DNA from 3 places in the Streptomyces sp. CA-179760 genome. Region 3 is predicted to be linked to each of the others. Evidence: riboswitches for the same ligand, from Rfam matches in the RefSeq annotation. Region 3 holds a riboswitch; each other region holds the start of a gene.
What was found. A riboswitch is a leader RNA that binds a small molecule or an ion and turns the genes downstream of it on or off. The one in region 3 is predicted to bind cyclic di-AMP.
Positions count from the first base shown of each region.

Region 1: linked by a shared signal. The riboswitch ahead of ACQEV8_RS27270 (NlpC/P60 family protein) and the one ahead of ACQEV8_RS37610 (M23 family metallopeptidase) in region 3 are both predicted to bind cyclic di-AMP.
Region 2: linked by a shared signal. The riboswitch ahead of ACQEV8_RS32830 (M23 family metallopeptidase) and the one ahead of ACQEV8_RS37610 (M23 family metallopeptidase) in region 3 are both predicted to bind cyclic di-AMP.

Region 1 covers NZ_JBNJLZ010000001.1:5,964,908-5,968,959, forward strand. The annotation lists gene ACQEV8_RS27260 (hypothetical protein) at 1-96, shown strand, start outside; gene ACQEV8_RS27265 (hypothetical protein) at 74-1,102, opposite strand; gene ACQEV8_RS27270 (NlpC/P60 family protein) at 1,179-2,351, opposite strand; cyclic di-AMP (ydaO/yuaA leader) riboswitch at 2,360-2,518, opposite strand; partial or broken gene pcrA (DNA helicase PcrA) at 2,822-4,052, shown strand, end outside.
Region 2 covers NZ_JBNJLZ010000001.1:7,209,048-7,213,099, forward strand. The annotation lists gene ACQEV8_RS32820 (M16 family metallopeptidase) at 1-5, shown strand, start outside; partial or broken gene ACQEV8_RS32825 (M16 family metallopeptidase) at 2-1,389, shown strand; cyclic di-AMP (ydaO/yuaA leader) riboswitch at 1,591-1,754, shown strand; gene ACQEV8_RS32830 (M23 family metallopeptidase) at 1,767-2,552, shown strand; gene ACQEV8_RS32835 (GntR family transcriptional regulator) at 2,743-3,438, shown strand; gene ACQEV8_RS32840 (HPr family phosphocarrier protein) at 3,607-3,888, opposite strand.
Region 3 covers NZ_JBNJLZ010000001.1:8,313,991-8,318,042, forward strand. The annotation lists gene ACQEV8_RS37605 (alpha-galactosidase) at 1-1,464, shown strand, start outside; cyclic di-AMP (ydaO/yuaA leader) riboswitch at 1,796-1,952, shown strand; gene ACQEV8_RS37610 (M23 family metallopeptidase) at 1,957-2,880, shown strand; gene ACQEV8_RS37615 (DUF6250 domain-containing protein) at 3,054-3,770, shown strand; gene ACQEV8_RS37620 (SGNH/GDSL hydrolase family protein) at 3,916-4,052, shown strand, end outside.

The DNA of each region.
Region 1 (4,052 bases), 2.3 Mb from region 3:
GTGAAACGGGACGACGAGAAGGTGGACAAGGGCCTGTTCGGCCTGGTCGGGCTGCTGACCACGGCGAACATCTTCATCGCCGTGCTCTGGACCTGACCCGTCGGCCGGGCCGGGAACCGGACCCGGCACCGGACCACGCCGAGGTGGCCGTCCAGACGGCGGCCACGAGCCACGCGGCCACCGCGATCCACAACAGCGCCTCCCCGAACCCGTCGAGCCAGGAGACGTCGAGGGCGACGGCGACGGCCAGTGCCGCCGTCCCCGTCTTGGCCCAGGTGAACACGGTCGCCCAGCGGCGGACGTCATGGCGGGGCCGGGGCCACAGGAACTCGGCGGCGAGCAGGACGGCGTAGCAGACCAGCGCGAGCACGAGCAGCACGACGGTCACGGTGCGCAGGACGTCCCGGTCGTCCTCGTTCCACAGGTACAGACGCGCGCTGTCGGCGCTGATCAGCCGCGCCCCGGCGAGCGCCGAGAGGGCGAGCGCCCCGCCCGCGAGCCAGTGATCGCCGGTCCCCCTGGCCACCTGCCGCACATCGAAACGGATCAGGGCGAGGACGTACAGCACCAGTCCCAGCCAGAACAGCACCAGCGCCCCGTGCGCGAGCCAGGCCGCCGAGTCGGCTGCGGCCAGCGTGGCGCCGAGCACGGCGAGCCCCTGTGTGGCCATGCAGCGCGCGAATACCGTCCCGGGCCTGCGCCGCTCCCCGCCCTGCGGGACGAGGACGAGCGGCACCGGCCAGAGCACGACGGCGAGCACCAGCATCGTCACAGCCAGCGCCTGTGAGCTGGCCGCCGAGAAGGCGGTGCCCAGGACGGCTGTCGCCGCCACGGTGGTGAGGGCAGTCGTCGTCACGCTCTCGAGGACGCCCGGTCTGCGCGTATACGCCCGCCACCTGGTCCCGGCCCGCAGCAGCCGCCGGGTGAAGTCGGCGGCGAACAGCAGCCAGGCCGCGCAGGCGAGACCGAGGGTGATGCGTGAGAGGACCTCGTACCCCGTCAGATCCAGACCGACCGACAGGGTGCCGGTCGCCAGCACGGCGGCACTGGCCGCCGGAGCGCGCTGCGCCCACCAGGCGACAGAGGGGGAGGGGCCGGGCATGGGGCCGATGCTAGGAGGCCCCGCGCGCGTTACGGGCAGGCCACGCGCGCGGGGTCCCAAAAACCTGCGAGACCCGTCAGGCCGGCCGCACCACGCTGTGGATCGACGACTCGCCGTCGTAGTAGATCGACTCCTCGCGCACGTACGTGCCGGGCTTCGGAGCGTGGATCATCATGCCGTTGCCGATGTAGATGCCGACGTGGGTGACATCGTCGTAGAAGAAGACCAGGTCACCGGGCCGGGCGTCGGCCAGGGGGACCGTGGTGCCGGCGTTGACCTGGTCGTAGGTCGTGCGCGGCAGGGTCACCCCGGCGGCCTTCCATGCGGCCTGGGTGAGGCCGGAGCAGTCGTAGGAGCCGGGGCCGGTGGCGCCCCAGACGTAGGGCTTGCCGATCTGGGCGCGGGCGAAGGCGAGCGCCTTGTCGGCCTTGGTGGCGTACGAGGAGTCGGGCGCGGTGGACGACGAGGACGAACCCGACGAGGAGGAGCCGCTGTCCTGCTGCTGGGCGGCCTCCTGCTCCTGCTCCCGCTCCTTCTGCTGCTCGGCCTGCTGCCGGGCCAGCTCGGCGGCCTTGCGGGCGGCCTCCTCCTGCTTCTCCTTCTCGATCGCCGCGAGTCGCGCCTTCTCCTCGGCGGTCAGCTTCGACAGCAGCTCGCGCGCGTCGGCGAGCTTCCTCTGGACGGTCGCCTTGGCCGTCTTCAGGTCGCCCTGCGACTCGGTGAGCGTCTCGAGGCTCTCGGCGGCCTCCTGACGCTTCTCCATCGTCTCTGACTGCTGAGTGATGTAGTCGTCGACCGCGACCTTCTGACGGCCGGTCATCCGGTCCATCAGCTGGGTCTGGTCGAAGTAGTCCTGCGGGGTGTCCGCGAGCAGGAACGTCGCCGTGTCCGGGGCGGAGGCGCCGGTGCGGTACTGGGCGGCGGCGAAGGTGCCGAGCTCCTCCCGCGCCTCGTTCAGCTTCTCGGTGCGCTGGGCGACGTCGTCGAGGAGGGTGTCGACGCGCTTGCGCTGCTTGGCGGTCTTCTCCTTCGCCCCGTTGTACTTCTCGGTCGCGGACCCCGCCTGGCGGTAGAGGTCGTCGACCTTCTTCTCGACTTCTTCCAGGCTGGGCTTGTCGTCGGCCTCGGGGGCGGCGTTGGCCGACTGGGACAGCAGGGCCACGGAGGTGAGGGCCGCCGTTGCGAGGGCGGGGGTCCGTATACCTGCCACGCGCGAACCCGTAGGACGCGACTTGCGGTGCGACGCCAAGGGAGGCGACTCCTTCCATGCTCCGCCTACCGGGTTAGCTGTCGGGTTCGGGCGGGTGCTTCGGAAGGGTTGCCCTACGGCCTTCTCCGGAAAGGGAGTCGGGCCGATTCACCCCGGGGTCTCGGTTGGGTCCCCGGCTCTGGCTGCCGCTGCGGCACGCCGGACTCGGCGGAGGCCACGCGGCCCGGCGAGGTTCGCCGGTGCGGGTCGTGTGGCCTCCTCGCACGGTAGCCAACTCGTGTGGTCCTTGTGAAGGTTGATGGGTGATATGCCCGATACATTTCCGTGACCTTGCTCATGAACATCGCCGAGAGTGATTAATCGAGGGGGTTCGTCATTATTCAGGAGTAATTGTGAAGGGTGTAGCGGCCTGTGATCGCGTGGGCCTGGAGGGTGACAAGGGGGTTCTTTCGGCGATGTTCTCAGGGCGGCGGCGGGCTGTCAGTGGGGCGCCCTAGACTCGGAGAGCGATGAGCAGCCTCTTTGACGACAGCTTCCTGGCGGACCTCCAGGCCCAGCGGGGCCCCACGGACGAGCCCCCGCCGCCGCCCGAGGACGATCACGGACCGGAGTCGGTCCCGGACGATCTGTTCGGCGGGAAGTTCGATGTGCCGCCGGACCGCGACGCCTACTACCGGGGCGGCGCCGCGCGCCCGCCGGTGGACGCCGCCGCGCTCCTGGAGGGGCTGAACGACAACCAGCGCGCCGCCGTCACACACTCCGGCTCCCCGCTGCTCATCGTGGCCGGCGCCGGCTCCGGCAAGACCCGTGTGCTCACCCACCGCATCGCCCACCTGCTCGCCGAGCGGAGCGTCCACCCGGGCCAGATCCTCGCCATCACCTTCACCAACAAGGCCGCCGGTGAGATGAAGGAGCGCGTCGAGCAGCTCGTCGGCCCGCGCGCGAACGCCATGTGGGTGATGACGTTCCACAGCGCCTGCGTGCGCATCCTGCGCCGGGAGAGCAAGAGGCTCGGCTTCACATCGAGCTTCTCGATCTACGACGCCGCCGACTCCAAGCGTCTGATGGCCCTGGTCTGCCGCGACCTGGACCTCGACCCCAAGCGCTTCCCGCCGAAGTCCTTCAGCGCCAAGATCAGCAACCTGAAGAACGAGCTGATCGACGAGGAGGACTTCGCCGCCCAGGCCGCCGACGGCTTCGAGAAGACCCTCGCCCAGGCCTACGCGATGTACCAGTCGCGGCTGCGCGAGGCGAACGCCCTCGACTTCGACGACCTGATCATGACGACGGTCAACCTGCTGCGCGCCTTCCCGGACGTCGCCGAGCACTACCACCGCCGCTTCCGCCATGTGCTGGTGGACGAGTACCAGGACACCAACCACGCCCAGTACGCCCTCGTCCGGGAGCTCGTGGGCACCTCCGAGCACCCCGTCGACGTACCGCCCGGCGCGGACGACCTGCCGCCCGCCGAGCTGTGCGTGGTGGGTGACGCCGACCAGTCGATCTATGCCTTCCGCGGCGCGACGATCCGCAACATCCTCCAGTTCGAGGAGGACTACCCGGACGCGACGACGATCCTGCTGGAGCAGAACTACCGCTCCACACAGACGATCCTGAGCGCGGCCAACGCGGTCATCGAGCGCAACGAGTCCCGCCGCCCCAAGAACCTGTGGACCAACGCGGGCACGGGCGCGCAGATCACCGGCTATGTCGCCGACACCGAGCACGACGAGGCGCAGT
Region 2 (4,052 bases), 1.1 Mb from region 3:
AGTGACCGAGCTCGCCACGATGGACTTCCACCCGCAGCCGCAGGCGGGCGACGCCAAGCCGTGGGCCTTCCCGGCCCCCGAGCGCGGCACGCTCGACAACGGCCTCACGGTGCTGCGCTGCCACCGCCCCGGCCAGCAGGTCGTCGCCGTGGAGGTGCTGCTGGACGCCCCCCTGGACGCCGAGCCGGCCGGCCTCGACGGGGTCGCCACGATCATGGCCCGGGCCTTCTCCGAGGGCACCGACAAGCACTCCGCCGAGGACTTCGCCGCCGAGCTGGAGCGTGCCGGCGCCACCCTCGACGCGCACGCCGACCACCCGGGCGTCCGGCTGAGCCTGGAGGTGCCGGCCTCCCGGCTCGCCAAGGGACTCCACCTGATCGCTGACGCCCTCAGGGCGCCCGCGTTCGCGGACAGCGAGGTCGAGCGGCTGGTCAACAACCGCCTCGACGAGATCCCGCACGAGCTGGCCAACCCCGCCCGCCGTGCCGCCAAGGAGCTCTCCAAGGAGCTGTTCCCGGCGGGCTCGCGCATGTCGCGGCCCCGGCAGGGCACCGAGGAGACGGTCGCCGCGATCGACTCCGCGGCCGTACGCGGCTACTACGAGAAGCACGTCCGCCCCGCGACGGCCACCGCCGTGGTCGTCGGCGACCTCACCGGCATCGACCTCGACGCGCTGCTCGGCGACACGCTGGGCGCCTGGACCGGCTCCTCGGCCGAGCCGCGGCCGGTGCCGCCGGTGACCGCCGACGACACGGGCCGGGTCGTCATCGTGGACCGTCCGGGCGCCGTCCAGACGCAGCTGCTGATCGGCCGGATCGGCTCGGACCGGCACGACCGCGTCTGGCCCGCCCAGGTGCTCGGCACGTACTGCCTCGGTGGCACCCTCACCTCCCGCCTGGACCGCGTCCTGCGCGAGGAGAAGGGCTACACCTACGGCGTGCGGGCGTTCGCCCAGGTCCTCAGGTCCGCCCCGGACGGGACCGGTGCCGCGATGCTCGCCATCAGCGGCTCCGTGGACACCCCCAACACCGGCCCCGCGCTCGATGACCTCTGGACGGTGCTGCGCACCCTCGCCGCCGAGGGGCTGACCGACGCCGAGCGGGACGTCGCCGTGCAGAACCTGGTCGGCGTGGCGCCGCTGAAGTACGAGACGGCGGCGGCCGTCGCGAGCACGCTGGCGGACCAGGTCGAGCAGCACCTGCCCGACGACTTCCAGGCCGCGCTGTACCGGCAACTCGCCGCGACCGGCACGGTGGAGGCCACCGCGGCGGCCGTCAGCGCCTTCCCGGGGACCGTCTGGTGACCGTCCTCGTCGGTGACGCGGCGCAGATCAAGGGCCCCGTGGAGGCCCTCGGCATCGGCGAAGTCGCCGTCGTCGCCGCCGAGTAGCGGGAGGAGAGCGGCGCGCGCGTAGGGGCCCTGGTTGTCTTCTAAGGCACCAGGGCTCCTTTATGCCCGAATTGGGGCGGGAGTTTCCCGTCTGCCCTGTGGGATGCGCTACAAAAACCGGGATTCGTTTGGGAATTGAAAGTGGCGCCGCTTAGCGTCGTCCGGGCTGTTCGTCAGGCAGTGCGCCGCACCCGCGGCACCGGACAGTCATCGCCGAGTCCCCGTACGGCGCGAGCCAGGGGAGCCGGGGACCCACGCAGTCCCTGGGGTGAATCGGACGCCCGCGCGAGTCGCGAGGGGGTCCGTAGGAGACCTTCCTGCTCCGAACCCGTCAGCTAACCCGGTAGGCGAGAGGGAAGGAAAGGACCAGCCACCACATGGCGTTCACGCGCGCCACCGGGAAGCACCGTCGTCCCAGCCGGATCCAGCGCCGCACGGCCCGCGCCGCGGGTGTCGCGGCCCTCGCCACCACCGGTGTCGTCGGCACCGTGGCCGCCCCGGCCTTCGCCGCGGAGCCCGCTGCCGAGCAGACGGGCCTCACCCCGGTCGTCACCATGGGCGACACCGTGGCCCAGAAGATCGACGCCCAGGCCGTCGCCCAGAAGCAGGCGGCCGAACAGGCCGCCGCCAAGAAGAAGGCCGAGGAGGCCGCCCGCGAGCGGGCCGCCGAGGTGGCCAAGGAGGCCAAGGAAGCGGCCGAGAAGGCCCGCGAGGCCAAGGAACGCGCCGCCCGCGAGGCCGAGCGCAAGCGTCTCAACACCTTCGTGTCGCCGATCTCCGGCTCGTACGTCTCCACCGGCTACAAGTCCGGCGGCGCCGTCTGGTCCTCCGGCAGTCACACCGGCGTCGACTTCCACGCCGCCAGCGGCACGGCCGTCCACTCGGTCGGCATGGGTGAGGTCGTCGAGGCCGGCTGGGGCGGTTCCTACGGCAACCAGGTCGTGATCAAGATGAACGACGGGACGTACACCCAGTACGGCCACCTGTCGTCCAGCAGCGTGTCGGTGGGCCAGAAGGTCACCCCCGGCCAGCAGATCGGCCTGTCCGGCGCGACCGGCAACGTGACCGGCCCGCATCTGCACTTCGAGGCCCGCACCGGCCCCGAGTACGGGTCCGACATCGACCCCGTCGCCTACCTCCGCTCGCACGGCGTGAACGTCTGAACATCTGAGGCGACTGTACTTCCCGAAAGCCCCGGCTCCCCGAGCCGGGGCTTTCGGCGTTCGTCACGGCCGACTGTCCAAAAAATATCCCTCATTTCCTGCTCGCCGTCGGAAATTCCGGCTCATTGCAATAGAGTCACGGAACACGCGTCACCAGTAGACGTTTCACGGGGATTAAGCGGAGGTCGGTATGCGTATTCCCGCGCACTCGGTGTGCACGGCCATCCGGGACGACATCGTCGCGGGTGTCTACGAGCGCGGCAGCCGGCTCACCGAGGAGCTCCTCGCGCGCCGCTACGGCGTCTCGCGCGTCCCTGTCCGGGAGGCCCTGCGCACCCTGGAGGCCGAGGGCTTCGTGGTCACCCGGCGGCACGCGGGCGCGTGTGTCGCCGAACCCACCGAGCAGGAGGCCGCCGACCTGCTGGAGATGCGCGTGCTGCTGGAGCCGCTGGGTGCCGCCCGCGCCGCCCAGCGCCGCACAGAGGCCCATCTGAAGGTGCTGCGCGGTCTGGTCAGGCTCGGCCAGGAGCGCGCCCGCCGGGGCAACAGCGACGACCTGCGCTCTCTGGGCGGCTGGTTCCACGAGACGCTGGCCCAGGCCTCGGGCAGCCCCGCGCTGACCTCGATGCTCACCCAGCTCCGGCACAAGATCGCCTGGATGTACGCCGTGGAGGCCCCGGCCGGACCTGTGGAGTGCTGGGCCGAGCACGGCGCGATCGTGGACGCGGTGGCGCGCGGGGACAGTGAGCGCGCGCGGGCGGTCACGGCGCTGCACACCGAGCGTGCGACGGGCGCGCACCGGCTGCGTTTCGGCTCCGCCGGGGAGCGCGCCGAGCGTGTGAGGAACTCGCAACATGCCGTAAACACGGCAAGCCTGCGGCATTAACACGGGAGCCGTATACAAAGAGCGGGAAATCGCGGGGGATTATTTCTGCTGCCCGCCGACTGTCCGCCGGCTGTTCGTCGACAGGAAATGCGCCGGAAAGGCGAAGAGCTCGCCCGAGGAATTCGGACGAGCTCTTCAGTGTGCGCCGGTTCGGGCGCGGGGAAATACTCAGACGGTCTCGGGCAGTTCCTCCAGGCCCTCGGAGACCAGCTTGGCCAGCCGGTCCAGGGCGGCGTCCGCGCCCTCGGCGTCGGAGGCGAGGACGATCTCCTCGCCGCCCTGGGCGCCCAGGCCGAGGACGGCCAGCATGGAGGCCGCGTTGACGGGCTTGCCGTCGGCCTTGGCGATCGTCACCGGGACGCCTGCGGCCGTGGCGGCTCGGACGAAGATGGAAGCGGGGCGGGCGTGGAGGCCCTCGGCCCAGCCGACGTTGACGCGGCGCTCAGCCATGTGTTGCTGCCCTTCGGTGTTCAGGGTTGTCTAGACCAGTTTCCCATAACGTGAAGCTGTGCCGGAGCGGTCCTGATGAACCGCCCCGGGGTGCCGTCGGATCGCGGCCTCGACCCGACTGACGCCCTCCACAGACTGCCTCGCGCCCGCTGTCGGACGCTAGC
Region 3 (4,052 bases):
GACACCGACGCGACCGAGGAGCGCGGGGAGGTCTACGGCTGCGCCCTGGGCTGGTCCGGGTCCTGGCGGATCTCGGTCGCCCAGCTCCCGGACGCGCGCGTGCAGATCACCGGCGGGGCCGGGTACGACGACTCGGGGCTGCTGAGGCTGGGCACGGGCGAGTCGTACACCACCCCCGTCTTCGCCGGGCTCTGGAGCGACGGCGGCTTCGGCGGGGCCAGCCGCGCCTGGCACGCCTGGCAGCGGGCCCACGTCGTCCCGGACGCGGACCAGGACCGCCCGGTGCTGTTCAACTCCTGGGAGGCGACCGAGTTCGACATCTCGCAGGAGCAGCAGCGGGCGCTCGCCGAGCGGGCCGCCGCCATGGGTGTCGAGCTGTTCGTGGTCGACGACGGCTGGTTCGGGTCCCGGACCAGCGACCGGGCCGGGCTCGGTGACTGGACACCCAATCCCGACCGCTTCCCGGGCGGGCTGAAGCCGCTCGCCGACCATGTGCACGGCCTCGGCATGCAGTTCGGGATCTGGGTCGAGCCTGAGATGGTCAACGCGGACAGCGACCTGTACCGCGCGCATCCCGACTGGGTGCAGTACCAATCAGGACGAAAGCGGACGGAGTTCCGTAATCAGCTCGTACTGAACCTGGCCCGCGAGGATGTCCAGGAGTACCTGTGGGAGCAGCTCGACGGGCTGCTCTCCAGCGCGCCGATCGACTACGTCAAGTGGGACTTCAACCGCTGCTTCACCGACGCCGGCTGGCCGGACGACCCCTACCCGCAGCGGCTCTGGGTCGACCACGTCCATGCCTTGTACGCCCTGCTGGACCGGCTGCGGGCGGCCCACCCCGGGGTGGCCTTCGAGTCCTGCTCGGGGGGCGGCGGGCGCATCGACCTCGGGGTGCTGGGCCGCACGGACCAGGTGTGGACCTCCGACAACACGGACCCGCTCGACCGGCTCGCCATCCAGCACGGCTTCAGCCAGATCCATCCGGCCCGGGTCATGGCCGCCTGGGTCACCGACAGCCCGAACGCCATGCTCAACCAGCGGGCCAGTTCCCTGCGGTTCCGGTTCGTCAGCGCCATGGCCGGAGTGCTCGGGGTGGGCGGCGACCTCACGCGATGGACGCCGGAGGAGCTCGCCGAGGCGCGGGAGTGGGTCGGGCTCTACAAGGAGATCCGGCCCGTGGTGCAGCGCGGCGACCTGTACCGGCTGCGACCCCCGGAGGGCGGCCTGAGCGCGGTGCAGTACGTCCTCGGTGACGAGACCGTCGTCCTCGCCTGGCTCCAGGCGCAGCGCTACGGCGAGCCCGTTCCGGCTCTACGGCTTCGGGGCCTCGCCCCGGCAGCGGTGTACGAATGCCTCGAAACGGGCGAAGTTCACCGAGGGGCCGTACTCGCCCATCACGGACTGCGGGTCGGTCTGCGCGGGGACCTGGACGCCACGATCGTCCGCCTTCGATGCAAGTAGCCGTTCTGTCCGAATCTGGCGATTAGGGAACTTAAGGCCTTTCAGGTGTTTCGGTATAACGTGCCCCGATCGTAAAGGAGATGAGGTCGGGGTGCGTGACCATCGTCATATTCGTGACGATGTGTTGTCATCATGTTCACGTAATTCTTGCGTTATTCAGGGGCATTGAGGAAAAACAGAGATCGCGAATCCACGCTCGGTGACGGGAAATGTGCCGACGCGTCAAGAAAAACGTCCTCACGGGCAACCGCAAGCTTGTCCCATTGCGTCTCGGTCGCTTACGTTCCACACCAATCCGGACGGACGCCTAATCCTGCCGCCGCCCGGAGCCCGCACACACTCACCCGTGTATGGCAGGAGCGGGGGACCCACAGGTAAGACGCCTGTTCCGGTTCCCGGAACGGCTTGGGGTACAGCCGCACTTCGGCGCGGCCGGGCATCTCCAGCCCGCACCCGACAGCTCACCTCGCAGGCGCCGGAGAGGAATCCGCCATGCCCGCGAAGGGTAAGCATCGCCGCCCGAAGTCCCAGCGTTTCACCCGCTCCATAGCCGTCGCCGGAACCGGTGGGGCCGCCCTCGCCCTTCCGCTCATGGGGGCCGCCGGCGCCCATGCCGCGACCCCGCAGTCGGCCCCGGAAAAGGCCGTCCAGTCCGCTCCGGCCGCCGGGAAGAAGGCCGCCGAGAAGGCCACGGGCGCCCACACGTACACCGTGAAGGCCGGCGACTATCTCGCGAAGATCGCCGGCGACCAGCACGTCAGCGGCGGCTGGAAGAAGCTCTACAGCGACAACCGTGACGCCGTCGGCTCCGACCCGTCGCTGATCCACCCGGGCCTGAAGCTCTCGATCGGCAAGAAGGCGGCGAGCGCGCCCAAGACGCAGTCGTCCGCGCCCAAGGCGGCCGAGAAGCCGAAGGCGTCGGCTGAGAAGTCGTCCGCCTCCGAGTCGTCCTCGAAGGCCGACACCGCCGCGAAGCCGGCCGCGGCGAAGCCGGCCGCCGAGGCCTCCGGCTTCAGCCTCCCGGTGGACGGCGCCTCCGTCGGTACGCCGTACCACATGTCCGGAAGCATGTGGTCCAGCGGCTACCACACCGGTGTCGACTTCGTCGTCCCGACCGGCACCTCGCTCAAGGCCGTCGGCGCCGGCACGGTCGTCTCCGCCGGCTGGGGCGGCGCGTACGGCAACCAGGTCGTCATCCAGCTCGAGGACGGCAAGTACGCGCAGTACGCCCACCTGTCCCAGCTCTCCGTCTCGGCCGGCCAGACCGTGACGGCAGGGCAGCAGATCGGTCTGTCCGGTGCGACCGGCAATGTGACCGGACCGCACCTGCACTTCGAGATCCGCACCACGCCGGACTACGGCTCGGACGTGGACCCGGTCGCCTACCTGCGTTCGCACGGCGTCTCCGTGGGCTGACCGATCGCACGACCACCTGCCTGACACGCGGCCGAAGGCCGGACCCCGATCCCCGGGTCCGGCCTTCGGTGTGTGCGCATCCGTCGATCGTCTCAAGGGATCGACAGGGGGCGGCAGTTGGGACACAGTGATCCCGTCGTGAGTGCAAGCGCTTTCTGAAGGAGCTGTGTCCCGTGCCGACCACCCGCAGAACGTTCGGAGCCCTGGCCGCCGGAGCCGCGCTGGCGGCCCTCGCCCCGACGGGGAGCGCGACCGCCGCGCCCCGGCACCGCCGCCTCATCGCCCACGACGGCTTCCGCCACGGTCTCGCCCAGTGGGCGACCGAACTCCAGGACGGCGGCACCGTCACCGCTTCCCGTGGCGTGCTGGAGATCGACGTACCCGGCGGGGCGACCGTCTGGTTCAGACGGCGTCTCGAGGGGCCGTACGTCATCGAGTACACCGCGACGCCCGTCGCCGAGGGCGGGGTCAACGACCGGGTCTCGGACCTCAACAACTTCTGGAACGCGACCGACGTCCGCTCCCCGGAGGACCTCTTCGCGACGCCGCGTGGCGGGGCGCTGGAGGAGTACGACCACTTGACGGCGTACTACGCCGGGTACGGCGCCAACTACAACACCACGACCCGGCTGCGGCGTTACGTGGGCCAGGCAGGTGTGCGTCCTCTGATCCACGACTACACCGAGCCGCTGCTGGTCCCGGGCGAGCCGAACCGGGTCCGGATCGTCTCCGACGGGTCGACGGTGCGGTGGTGGAACAACGGGCGGCTCGTCTTCGACCACACCGACCCGCAGCCGTACACGAGCGGGCACTTCGCCTTCCGGACCGTGTGGAGCCACTTCCGGATCACGGGCTTCCGGGTCTGGCGACTGACCCCGCAACATCGTTGACGGGTGGCCTATTCCGGAGTTGGCGAACACTTTAGGAGTGGCTTATATCACCGCCCGTCAACCCCTTCCTACGGTCGCGTAGGTCACATTCGAGGGTGAATCATGAGCGGCTGTGGCAGACGATTCGAAGAGTGACAGCAGAGCAGTGATCGGGTCGTACGTGGCGGTGGGGGACAGCTTCACCGAGGGCGTCGGCGATCCCGGCCCCGAGGGGGCGTTCGTCGGCTGGGCCGACCGGTTCGCCGTGCTGCTCGCCGACCGCAGGCCCGAAGGCGACTTCCA